Regions from separate parts of the Glycomyces endophyticus genome, predicted to be linked through region 2. Evidence: riboswitches for the same ligand, from Rfam matches in the RefSeq annotation. Region 2 holds a riboswitch; the other holds the start of a gene.
What was found. A riboswitch is a leader RNA that binds a small molecule or an ion and turns the genes downstream of it on or off. The one in region 2 is predicted to bind cyclic di-AMP.
Positions count from the first base shown of each region.

Region 1: another riboswitch for cyclic di-AMP. It lies ahead of ABD419_RS11655 (C40 family peptidase); the one in region 2 lies ahead of ABD419_RS12875 (C40 family peptidase).

Region 1 covers NZ_BAAAQF010000007.1:69,548-75,709, reverse strand. Annotated here, with positions in the region: gene ABD419_RS11690 (ABC transporter permease subunit) at 1-272, shown strand, start outside; gene ABD419_RS11685 (sugar ABC transporter permease) at 272-1,165, shown strand; gene ABD419_RS11680 (peptidoglycan-binding domain-containing protein) at 1,386-1,958, shown strand; gene ABD419_RS11675 (hypothetical protein) at 2,078-2,434, opposite strand; gene ABD419_RS11670 (hypothetical protein) at 2,446-2,628, opposite strand; gene ABD419_RS11665 (heavy-metal-associated domain-containing protein) at 2,723-2,932, opposite strand; gene ABD419_RS11660 (metal-sensitive transcriptional regulator) at 2,978-3,325, opposite strand; cyclic di-AMP (ydaO/yuaA leader) riboswitch at 3,533-3,683, shown strand; gene ABD419_RS11655 (C40 family peptidase) at 3,693-4,628, shown strand; gene ABD419_RS11650 (beta-N-acetylhexosaminidase) at 4,821-6,162, opposite strand, start outside.
Region 2 covers NZ_BAAAQF010000009.1:19,151-25,312, forward strand. Annotated here, with positions in the region: gene ABD419_RS12860 (heparinase II/III domain-containing protein) at 1-221, opposite strand, end outside; gene ABD419_RS12865 (MerR family transcriptional regulator) at 318-968, shown strand; gene ABD419_RS12870 (spermidine synthase) at 1,019-1,828, shown strand; cyclic di-AMP (ydaO/yuaA leader) riboswitch at 2,161-2,324, shown strand; gene ABD419_RS12875 (C40 family peptidase) at 2,332-3,327, shown strand; gene ABD419_RS12880 (sigma-70 family RNA polymerase sigma factor) at 3,534-4,484, opposite strand; gene orn (oligoribonuclease) at 5,094-5,726, shown strand; tRNA gene ABD419_RS12890 (tRNA-His) at 5,784-5,859, shown strand; gene ABD419_RS12895 (DUF1707 SHOCT-like domain-containing protein) at 5,913-6,162, opposite strand, start outside.

The DNA.
Region 1 (6,162 bases), on a different contig from region 2:
TCGCGCTCACACCGCTGCTGATCTCCTCGTTCGCGTTCAACTTCAACAACTTCAACGCGATTCAGCTGCTCAGCGGCGGCAACCCGTTCCCCGCGGGCGAGACGGTCGGCGGCACCGACCTCCTCATCACCTACGCCTTCCGGCAGGCGTTCGGCGCCACCACCGCGGACTACGGCTTCGCCAGTGCGGTCAGCGTGTTCATCTTCCTGATCGTCGCCACGATCTCGGCGGTCATGTTCCGGACCACCCGCAGCCAGGAGGACGTGTACTGATGGCAACGGCAACTGAGGCACGTCCCAAGCGGAGGCGGTCGCGCAACTGGCTGGCCGACTACGGCTGGCGGCACCTGGTCGCGCTCATCGTGCTCGTGTTCGGGCTCGTGCCCATCCTCTACGTGGTCTCCGCGGCGTTCAACTCCAAGGGGACCCTGTCCGCGACCGGCCTGATCCCGACCGAGTTCAGCCTGACGAGCTTCGAGCGGCTGTTCTCGGACCCGAACATCCCGTTCGCATCGTGGTTCGCGAACTCGCTCATGATCGCGGTCCCGGCGGCGTTCATCTCGATCCTGATCTCGTCGCTGGCGGCGTACGCGTTCAGCCGCTTCCGGTTCAGGGGACGGCGGCCGATGCTGCTGTTCCTCCTGCTGATCCAGATGTTCCCCGCGTTCCTGTCCGTCGTCGCCCTCTACCTGATCTTCGGCGCGATCGGCGAGTTCTACCCGGTCGCGGGCCTGAACACGAAGCTCGGGCTGATGCTGGTGTACATGGGCGGGGCGCTCGGCGTCTCGACCTGGCTGATGAAGGGCTTCTTCGACACGATCCCGAAGGAGCTCGACGAGGCGGCGACGATCGACGGCGCCTCGCACGCGCAGATCTTCTTCGGGATGATCCTGCCGCTGGCGGCGCCGATCATCGCGATCTCGGGGATCCTCGCGTTCGTCGGGACGATGAACGACTTCATCCTCGCGTCCCTGTTCCTGACCGACCGGCCGGAGATGACGCTCGCGGTGGGCCTGAAGACGCTGACGGCGGACAACTCGCCGGCCTCGTACTTCGGGATCTTCGCGGCCGGAACGCTGCTGACCTCGGTGCTCACGGTGGCCGTGTTCATGAGCCTCCAGCGCTACATCGTCTCCGGCCTCACCGGCGGAGCCGTGAAGGGCTAGAACCAGACCCTGCTCGACACGCGCGCCCTTCGGGGCGCACCCGGGCCCGGACCAGGGGGAGCCTCCCTCCCCTCGGTCCGGGCCTTCCCTGTTCCTGCTGAACGACGCGACACACAGACGAGAAAGCGTTATCTAGATCACATTTTGTGATCTGGACTTCACATTACAGAATGCGATAGCTTCCTTACGAATCTTCCCCATTCTCCTGATTGGAACCCTCATGGCCCTCTCCCCTGGTTCGGTCAGCCCTCTGAAGGCGGTCAGACCCGCTTCGGCACGCGGATTCGGCGTCCGCCGATTGCTCCTGGTCGTCGCCATCTCCGTCGGTGTCATCGCAGCGACGCCCTCCATGGCCTCCGCCGCTTACATCACCGGCGGCTGGAATGACAACCCCACGCTGTGCAGTTCCGCTTCGAGCTGTATGACCTCCGGGAACGTCGTCCGGATGTGGCAGAACATCCTCGCCACCTGGAAGGGCTATGGAACAGCAACCCGAAACGCCTTCATCGACGGCCAGTTCGGATCCAATACCGCCGCCGTCACTGAGGACTGGCAGGAAGCCCACGGCCTCGGCTCTGACGGGTGGGTCGGACCGGACACGTGGACCGCGGCGTACAACGAGCTGTACCGGAACTCTTCGCTGGACTCGAGCAGCCAGGTCGGGTACACCTACTGCGTCTACTACTCACAGGGCTACTGCTCAATCGCGCTCGACTTCCGCCGAACCGTCTCCGACGCTAGGTGGTCCTATCGAGACCTCGAGACCGCCAGCTGGTCGAGTACGAGCTACTGACGCCCCCGAATTGCTCGCACGACCTCGACCTAGTCGGGATGCGGCGGTCCGCCGCATCCCGATACCACCCGAAGGAACTCCCTCGGACCGGGTTACCCTTCGGTCCGGGCCTGTCGCGTTCAGCTCTCGATGAGTTCGCGGAGGAGGCCGAGGGGCTCCTTGAGGTCGGCGTACTCCTCGAGCTCGGTGACGCGGTGCTGGAGCTGCTCGATGCCGAAGGCGACGATCGCGACGCGGTCCTCGGCGGGGGACTCGAGCAGGTCGATGGCGCGGTCCATGAGGCGGAGGGCGTCGTCGAGGGTGGCGAGGTCGTCGGCGTTCTGGAGGCGCGCGGAGACGTCGGTGGGGCGGTGCGCCTTCGCGAGGCGGTCCCAGTTGGCGCGGCGCTCCTCCTGGAAGCGGGCGATGCCGGCGCGGAGCAGGATGGCGCGGGCGACGAGTTCGACTCGTTCGGCGGGCGGGAACGGTTCTGCCACGGGATCCTCCGTCAGGACCAGTGCGGGGGGCGTTCGGCGAGCAGGTCGCGGTCGCGGGCGGTGAGCTCACCGCGGGTGCGGCGGGTCGCGGGGGCCTCGCCCCAGCCCCGGTCGGTGTCGTCGGAGGTCTGGTCCGGGAGCACCGAGAAGTCCTCGTCGAGTTCGACGGAACGGTCGTCGTCGGAGACTGCCATGCGTCGACTGTACGTCAGGCGGTCCCGCCGCCCGCAACGGTGAGGCCCTGAACACCGGGTGAACCGGTGTCCAGGGCCTGCGAGGGACGGCGTCCTAGGCGGTGCCGACGAGTTCGTAGCCGGCCTCGTCGACCGCCTCGCGGACCTGCTCCTCGGTGAGGGCGGCGGCGCTGGTGACGGTGACCCTGCCGGTGTCGAGGGCGACGTCGACGTTCTCGACGCCGGGGAGCGCGGTGAGCTCCTGCGTGACGCTGCCGGCGCAGTGGCCGCAGGTCATGCCCTTGACGACGTACACGGTTTCCATTGCGGATCTCCTCGGAGGATGTGCGGGCGCCGCGGCGCCCGCGGGTCAGGTTCTGAGCAGGCGGGCCACCGCGTCCGAGGCTTCCTTCACCTTGGCCTGGGCGGCGGTCGGGTCACCGGAGGTCTGCGCCTCGGCGACGCAGTGGGCCAGGTGGCCTTCGAGGAGGTTGAGCGCGACGGCCTGGAGGCCCTTGGTGGAGGCGGAGATCTGGGTCAGGATGTCGATGCAGTACTGGTCGTCGTCGACCATCCGCTGGATGCCGCGGATCTGGCCCTCGATGCGCTTGAGGCGGCGCGTGAGCGCGGCCTTGTCGCCGTGGTACCAGTAGTGGTCGTGACCGCCGTCGCCGCCGTCCGGCGCGTGGGCGCCGTGCGGGGTCTCTTCGCTTGCCATGTCGCTTCCCTCCGGTCGTGAGTGTATACCCCAGCGGGGTATGTCGGCAACTGCTCGTCAGCCCTGCGCAGCGGCCGGTAGTTTTCCGTGCCATTGTGCGAGAAATTCTCCCCCTGCCCTTGTCACCGTTGTGGACGCCCTCTAACGTGAAGCCGTCGCGTCGGAAACTTGCGATACACCCCGTATCCGCCGTGCGGCACCGTCGAGTCGGTTGAAGCGCCCCAGCTTCGCCGAGCCGGGGAACCAGCAGTCGGCCGCATCGACGGCCGGCGGGGTGAATCGCGCATCGCGCGTAGGGCGACCCTTCCTTCCGCCCGAACCCGACAGCTAACCCGGTAGGCGGCAAAAGGAAGGAGCGCATCCCTTGGTGCGTACCCGGCGTATCGCGGCCGCCATCGCGGCCGCGGCCCTGCTGCCCGCGGCGGCGGCGCTCTTCACGTCCTCGCAGGCGACCGCCCAGACCAGCGACGAGATCCAGGACGAGATCGACGCGCAGCACTCCGAGCTCGAGAAGGTCATCGAGGACTACAACGCCAAGCAGGAAGAGCTCGAGGACGCCAACCAGCTGATCGCCGACATCCAGGCGCAGCTCCCCGCGCTCGAGGCCGCCGGCCTCGCCGCCCAGGACCGCATGGCCCAGATCGCCGCGACCGCCTACGCGGGCGGCGACTTCGCGATGGTCAACTCGGTCCTCGCGGGCGACCCCAGCGACTTCGCCGACCGCCTCATGTACCTGTCGACCCTCTCCGAGGCCGACAGCGTGACCCTCCAGGACTCCCTGACGCAGATCGAGGAGCTGGAGACCCGCCAGGCCGAACTGGTCGCCCTCCAGGAGAGCGCCGACGAGATCCTCGCGGAGATCGAGGCGCAGCAGGACGAGATCGAGGACGAGATCGACGCCCTCGAGGCGGAGTACGACGACGTGGTCCGCGAGGAGTACCAGGAGGAGTGGGGGGACTACACCGGCGACTCCGCCGTCGTGGCGTTCGCCTACGACCAGCTGGGCGACGACTACGTGTACGGCGCCGACGGCCCCGACACCTGGGACTGCTCCGGCCTGACCCAGGGCGCGTGGGGCGCGGCCGGCGTGAGCCTGTCGCACAACACCGAGATGCAGTGGAACGAGACCGCGCGGATCTCCCGCAGCGAGCTCCAGCCCGGCGACCTCGTGTTCTACAACGGACTCAGCCACGTGGCGATCTACATCGGGGACGGCCAGATCATCCACGCCCCCAACTCGACGACCGTCGTGAAGATCGCCGACCTCGACATCATGGGGATCGACGGCTACGGCCGGCCGTAGCCGACCGCCGCGAGACGGCCCCGGACCCCGGGGCGCAGACTCCCCGGCGGCGGCGTGGGCGCTCCCGATTGCTGACCCTGCTGCTGACCCGCAATAGCCCCACCGCCGCCGGGGACCACTCCATCGTAAAGAAGCCCTTGCGATCCGCTCCAGCGGGACGCAAGGGCTTCTCACGTTTTCGTTACCGACCGGTCATTCCGGCTGGTGCTCCTCGAAGGTCCAGTTGTAGCGGGCGCGCCGGCCGGTGCCGCCGCGCTGCCACCGCTCGGGGCCGGACGGGGGCCGGTAGTCGATGCCCATGGCGTGCAGGCGCTCCAGGTGGTCCTCCAGGCGGTCCTGGACCGGGTTCGCTTTGCGCACGTCCAGGCCGGTCCACCCGACCTCGGCCATGACCGACAGGCGCGGGAACGCCGAGTACTCGACGTCGCGCGGGGTCGGCAGGTACTCCGACCACAGCTGGCACTGGATGCCCAGGACCTTGTCGGGGTCGATCCCGGGCGGGACCGGGTCCCAGCCGGCGACCTTGTCGACCGTGGTGAGCCCGTGGATGCGCAGCGGCTCCGCGGGGTCGTCGCTCTCGTAGTGGTCGTAGTACGCGTACGGCTCGGGCGAGGCCACGACCTGGTGGCCCGCCTCGATGGCCTTCTTGACGTAGGCCTCGTTGCGCCACACGTGGACCACGGCCTCGGCCGGGGCGCCGCCGTCGAGGATCTCGTCCCAGCCGATGACGCGCTTGCCCATCGAGGTGAGCCGCTCGCAGAACGCCTTCGTGAACCAGGCCTGGACCCCGCGCACGTCCTCCATGCCCTCGCGCTCCATGAGCTCGCGGGCCACCGGGGACGACTCCCACTGGGTCATCGGGACCTCGTCGCCGCCGATGTGGACGAACGGGCCCTCGAAGACCTCGGCGACGGCCGTGTACGCCTCCAGCGCGAAGTCGAGCGCCTCCGGCGTCGGCTCCAGGACCTCCTCGAACACGCCGAACGTCGGCGAGACCGGCTTGTCCTGGCCCGCCCCGAGCTCGGGGTAGGCGGCGAGGACCGCGCGGGCGTGCCCGGGCAGGTTGACCTCGGGGACGATGAGGATGTGGCGCTCGCGCGCGTACGAGGCGATCTCGCGCAGGTCCGGGACCGAGAAGATCCCGCCGTGCGGGGTCGGCTCGTAGCCGGAGGCCTCGTCGCGGGCGTGGCCGATCTTCGTCTCGGCGCGCCAGGACGCGGTCTCGGCGAGCTTCGGGCGCGAGGGCACCTCGAAGCGCCAGCCCTGGTCGTCGGTGAGGTGCAGGTGGACGACGTTGAGGCGGTGCAGCCAGGCCCGGTCGATCATCTTGAGGACGAAGTCCTTGGGCTGGAAGTGCCGCACGACGTCGAGCATGACGCCGCGCCAGCGCAGCCGCGGCTCGTCGACGATCGACACCAGCGGCAGCACCGGCGCGGCGGCCGGGGCCTCGCGGAGCGCGTCGGCGGGGAGGAGCTGGCGGAGGGTCGCGATGGCGCGGGCGATGCCCGCGGGGTGGGCGGCGGCGAGGTCGACG
Region 2 (6,162 bases):
CGCTCCTGGCACACGTCCTTGATCAGCGAGGACAGCGCGGCGGCCTCCCCGGTGATCGCGAGGGCCGCGAGGTGGCGGCGGCGCGCGAAGTACTGGGACTCGTACGGCAGGCGGCGGCCGGTCGCGGCGAAGTCGTCGGCCAGCGCGGGGTCGAAGTCCGGGACCGGCCGCGCGGCGATCTCGCGGAGCTCTTCGAGGAGGGCGGTTCGGAGGTCATGCATCGACCAGCGCCTTTCCGGCGGGGTGGGGTTCGGGGCGGGGATCCGGCCGTCGCTCAACGGTAACGCGCGCGCGCATTCCGTCATAGACTGCCTCGTATGCGCATAGGCGAGCTGTCGGACAGGACCGGCGTTCCGGCCGCCACCATCAAGTACTACCTGCGTGAGCACCTCCTCCAGCCCGGCGAGCACGGCGAGGGGAACACCGTCGAGTACGGCCCCGCGCACGTGCACCGGCTGACGCTGATCCGGGCGCTCTCGGAGACCGCCGGGCTGTCGGTGGCGCAGATCGGCGAGGTGCTGACCGTGCTTGCGCGCCATCAGGACTCGGCGTTCCAGGCGCTCGGCGCGGCGCTCGCGGCGACGCACCGCGACCCGGCGTTCTCGCTGGCGAGCGAGGGCACGACGGAGGCCGCGGAGCGGACCGTGGACCAGCTGCTGGGCGAGTACGGGTGGGCCGAGGTGGCACCGCCGATGTACCGCGACGCGATGGTCACGGCCCTGAGCGCGTTCTACCGCTTGGGGAACCCCGACCCGCAGGAGGTCCTGGGGCACTACGCCGACGCGGCCGCGGCGCTGGCGTCGGCGGACATGGAGGCGATCGCGGAGGCCTCGAAGGTCGAGGGCGTCGACGTCGAGCAGGCGGTGGTCGCGACCGTCCTGGGCGAGACGGTGTTCGCGGCGCTGCGGCGCATCGCCCACATCGCGGCCTCGGCCCGGACGCAGGCGTCGCAGGGTCCCGGGGCGTAGGGCCCGGCCGCCCGATACGCTCGCCTCCCCCGATCACGAACGGCTCCGCCATGAAGGACGCGCTCCGCTTCGACCGCGACCCCGACCGCCCGAACCTGCTGCACCTGGTCTACGACGAGGTCGTGCAGGCGACCGTCGACCTCGACGACCCGACGTACCTGGACGCCGAGTACATGCAGCGGATCGCGTACCTCGTCGACGCCGCCGCCGAGCCGCGGCGGCCGCTGCGGGTCCTGCACCTGGGCGCGGGCGGGCTCGCGCTGGCGCGGTACACGGCGGCGACGCGGCCGGGCTCCTACCAGCAGGCGGTCGAGACGAACGAGGCGCTCATCGAGCTGGTGCGGGCCGAGGCCCCGCTGCCGCGCGGCGTCAAGGTGAAGATCCGCCGCACGGACGCCCGCGCGGCGGTCGAGTCGGCGCCCGAGGGCAGCTACGAGTTCGTCATCACCGACGTCTACGACGGGGCGCGGGTGCCCGCGCACCTCACGGGCGTCGAGTTCCTGCGCGCCGCGGACCGGGTGCTGCGCCCGGGCGGGCACTACGCGGCGAACCTGTGCGACGGCGGGCAGATGACGTTCCTCAAGCCCGCGCTCGCGGCGATGCGGGAGGTGTGGCCGCACGTGGCGGTCATGGCCGAGCCCGCGGTCCTGCGCGGGCGCCGGTTCGGGAACGTGGTCGCCGCGGCCTCGGCCGCGGAGCTGCCGATCGCCGCGCTCCGGCGCCGCTGCGCGGGCGCGGCCTTCCCGTGCCGCGTCGTCGAGGGCGCCGAGCTCAGCGAGTACATCGGCGGCGCGGCCCCGGCCACCGACGCCACCGCGATCCAGTCCCCGCCGCCGCCGCGGTCCCTGCGGAGCTTCTGACGACCCGCCCGCGGGCCGGCCGCCGGGTGCTGCCGGACCGCTCGAAAGCGGGGCGCCCGGCGCTGCGACGGCCCCTGGCGAACCGTCCCGGCGGACGGCCTACCCGCGAGTAGCCCGTTCGGACAATAAACCCGCAGGATAGTGGCCCTGTCTCCCGTCGCGTCACCGCTGTCCGGTCTCCACGGGTGAGGGCCCTCACAGCGGACTTGGCGATGCGGGTCACCCTGTATTAGCGTCGGCGCCTGTTCCGGTCGGGTCCTCAGGGCTCCCCCAGAGACCCACCCGTCCGGACCGCCGAGCCGCGCCGCGCATGACGCCCGTTCCTCCCGGTACGGGGCGAGACACCGCAGCGCGGGCCGGGGACCCAGCCGCGCCGTTCCCCCCATCAGACGGCGCACGGGGTGAATCCCGCTCAGGCCGCATCGCCTGCGCGGGTAGGGCGATCTTCCCTGCCCGAACCCGACAGCTAACCCGGTAGGCGGCCGAGGAAGAAAGGCCACCTGGTGGCTCAAGCCTGCACTGACATCGACCACCGATCGCGCGCCGCCGCGATCCTCCGCCGCATCGCCGCCTACGCCGGCGTCACCGTCGCCACCGTCGGGCTGGTGACCGCCTTCGCCGGCAGCCGGGCCCACGCGGCCGACATCGAGTACGACACCGCGTCCGCCTCCGAGATCGAGGACCACCTCGAGGACCTCGAATCGCAGCGCACCGACGCCGGCGCCTCCCTCGACGGCCTCCAGGCGCAGCTCACCGCCGCGCAGGCCGTCATCACCGCCACCTCCGAGGACTACGGCACCACCGGCGCCCAGCTCCTCGACGTCACCGCCGCGGTCGAGTCCGCCGAGGACGAGCTCGGCGCGAAGGTCTCCACGCTCGTGGCGTACGCGCAGGAGCAGTCCGACAAGTACGCCGAGGCCCAGACCGCGGCCGAGACCGTCGACGCGCTCGAGCCGCAGATCACCGAGCTCCAGGCGCAGGTCGGCACCCTCGACGCGCAGATCAAGGAGGCCCAGGCGGCCTACGACGAGGCCGCCGAGGCCGAGGCCGCCGCAGCCGCCGAGGCTGCGGCCGAGGCCGAAGCTGCCGCCGCGGCCGAGGCGGAGTCCTCCTCCTCGTCGTCGTCCTCCGACTCTTCCGCCGAGTACAGCTCGGACGCCGCCACCGCCGCGGTGCAGTTCGCGAAGGACCAGCTCGGCGAGTCGTACGTGTTCGGCGCCGCGGGCCCCGACACCTGGGACTGCTCCGGCCTCATCGCCGGCGCCTACGACGTCTCGGGCATCTCCCTGACCCACTCCACGTGGACGATGTGGGACGAGACCAGCGGCATCAGCCGCGACGAGCTCAAGCCCGGCGACCTGGTCTTCTACAACGGCCAGAACCACGTCGCGATGTACATCGGCGACGGCCAGGTCATCCACGCGCCCAAGCCGGGCGACGTCGTGAAGATCTCGGACCTCGACATGGGCATGTCGATCGACGGCTACCGCCGCGTCTGATCGGCCGCCGCGCCGCGCGAGCGGCGCTCGTGTTCGCATCCGCCCCCGCTTGCAAGCGTGCCCGGCGGGTGCGACACGGCCGGCCGGCGCGAAGGCGGCCGGCGGGACAACGACAGCGACAGCGACAGCGACAGCGACAAATGCATACGGAAAGGGCCGGGGCTGATGCCCCGGCCCTTCGCCGTCAGATTCCCTTACTTACGCCTTCAAGCCGCCTCGGCCATGACCTGGTCGTTGGCGAGCTCCTTGAGGCGGGCCAGCGCCTGGATCTCCAGCTGCCGGATGCGCTCGCGCGACAGGTGGAACCGGTGCGCGACCTCGGTGAGCGAGTGCTCGCGGCCGTCTTCGAGCCCGTAGCGGGCCTTGACGATGCCGGCCGAGCGCTCGTCGAGGTGGTTGAGCATCATCTCGATGCGCTGGCGCTCCATGCCGGCGAGGACGACGTCCTCGGGGCTGGGCTCGTCGGAGTCGGCGACGAGGTCGCCGAGGTTGGTGTCGCCGTCGTCGCCGATCGGCGTGTCCAGTGAGACGGTGTCCTGGCTCCAGCGGATGAGCTCGTTGACCCGCTCGACCGTGACGCCGAGTGCGGCGGCCACCTGGTCGGGCTCCGGGTCGCCGCCGAGCTCACGGGTGAGCTGGCGGGTGACGTTGCGCATCCGGTTGACGTCCTCGACCAGGTGCACCGGCAGGCGCACGGTGCGCTCCTGCTGGGCGATCGCCCGGCTGATGGCCTGGCGGATCCACCACGTGGCGTACGTCGAGAACTTGAAGCCGCGCGCGTAGTCGAACTTCTCGACCGCGCGCACCAGACCGGTGTTGCCCTCCTGGATCAGGTCGAGCATCGGCATTCCGGAGCGGACGTACCGGCGGGCGATCGACACGACCAGCCGCAGGTTCGCCTTGATGAACTGCTCCTTCGCGCGCGCGCCGTCCTCGATCAGGCGCTTGAGCTCCTTCTCGGAGGCCGCGCCGAAGGTCTCCCCTTCACCGAGCAGGTGCTTCGCGAACAGACCCGCCTCGACCGCCTTCGCCAAGTCGACCTCGGCGGCCGCGTCGAGCAGCGGCGTCTTCGAGATCTCGTGCAGGTAGACGCCTACAAGGTCTCGTTCCTCAGCGACCTCTTGGGTGGTGAGGGTGGGTGTTTCAGTAGTATCCACGCTCAAGGTCTCCTCCAGCTTCCTCGTCCCCCGACACCGCGTGAACGGTGTACCAGTTACAACGACCGCTTCGTTGCGTGGAATTCCGTGCCCCGGTGTTCGATGCGCCACGGTTACGGAATCGATGCCAACGAGTGCCCTTCCGGGCCGTCGCACAATCCCGCAAACCGGTCTCTCGGGCTATGCTCGGTTCACGGCTCCCGTCACAGGGACGGGTGCGGCGGACGCTCATGATGCCTCTGAGACGGGGATCACCTCACCGAAGTTGCGGCGGGGCGACCCGAGTCCTGGTCACGGTATCGTCTCCGGTCTGCTTCATCGCAAACCTTCAATCTCTAGGGGTACACGCGCCTTACCTTGAAAAAGTTGAGAGATCATCTCTTTGCGGCCCGAATCACTAGGTTTCCGGCCGAGAAGGCGGCGACGCTCTGATACCCGCACCATAGCGGACGGTAGCGGTGACAAGCAACACCATTCCCAGCTGTTGATGTCGGATTCCGAGCACCCCTCGTTCCCTCCAGTCTGCGCCTCCCGCGGCCCCCGCGGGGGACTTCCGGGCCCGTGACACGAAGATCACGCCCGTGACCGCCTGCGCGTAGAGTTGGCCGGGTGACAGAAGAACGCCTTGTGTGGGTCGACTGCGAAATGACCGGCCTCGACCCGGACACCGAAGCCCTCATCGAAATCGCCGTGCTCGTCACCGAACCGGACCTGACCCCTCTGGACGACGGCGTCGACATCGTGATCGCGTGCGACGGCGCCGTGCTCGACGACATGGGCGCGTTCGTGGCCGACATGCACGCCAAGTCCGGACTCACCGACGAGGTCCGCGCGTCGGAGATCAGCCTGGCCGAGGCCGAGGACGCGGTGCTCCAGTACATCAAGCAGCACGTGCCCGAGGCCCGCACGGCCCCCTTGTGCGGCAACTCGGTCGCCACGGACCGCACGTTCATCACCAAGTACATGCCGCGCCTCGACGAGCACCTGCACTACCGCATGATCGACGTGTCGTCGATCAAGGAGCTCACCCGGCGCTGGTACCCGCGCGTGTACTACAACCAGCCGCCCAAGGGCCTGGCCCACCGCGCGCTCGCCGACATCAAGGAGAGCGTGAAGGAGCTGGAGTACTACCGGCGCACCGTGTTCGTGGGACTGCCCGGTCCGACGAGCGAGGAGGCCAAGGCGGCCGCGGCGACGCTCGCCGAGACCCCGGGTGAGACCCCGAACACCCAACCCCGTTGACACCACTCGGGGCCCGCTGGCTATTATTGTCCCCGGCTTCCTTGTTGAAGCCCGATGGTGGTCGTAGTTCAGCTGGTAGAACGCTTGGTTGTGGTCCAGGAGGTCGCGGGTTCAAGTCCCGTCGATCACCCCATCAGAGAAGGCCCTATGGCATTGCCATAGGGCCTTTCGCATGTCCGGGGCCGGTTACCGCTGGTTCCGCTTGCGGCGCAGGCGTTCCTTGCGCTTGCGCTCCTCGGCCGGGCGCATGATGCCGCGCTCCGCGCCCGTGAGCGCGACGCCGACGACCAGGAGCGGGACCATGACCCAGATGGGCCAGAAGTAGATCGAGCTCTCGGTGAGGGCCTCGACGACCACCCACACGCCCAGGTTGATGCCGATCGGGATCGAGAACCCGAACCACATCCACTTGATCCAGTCGGGGGTGCGGAGCTTC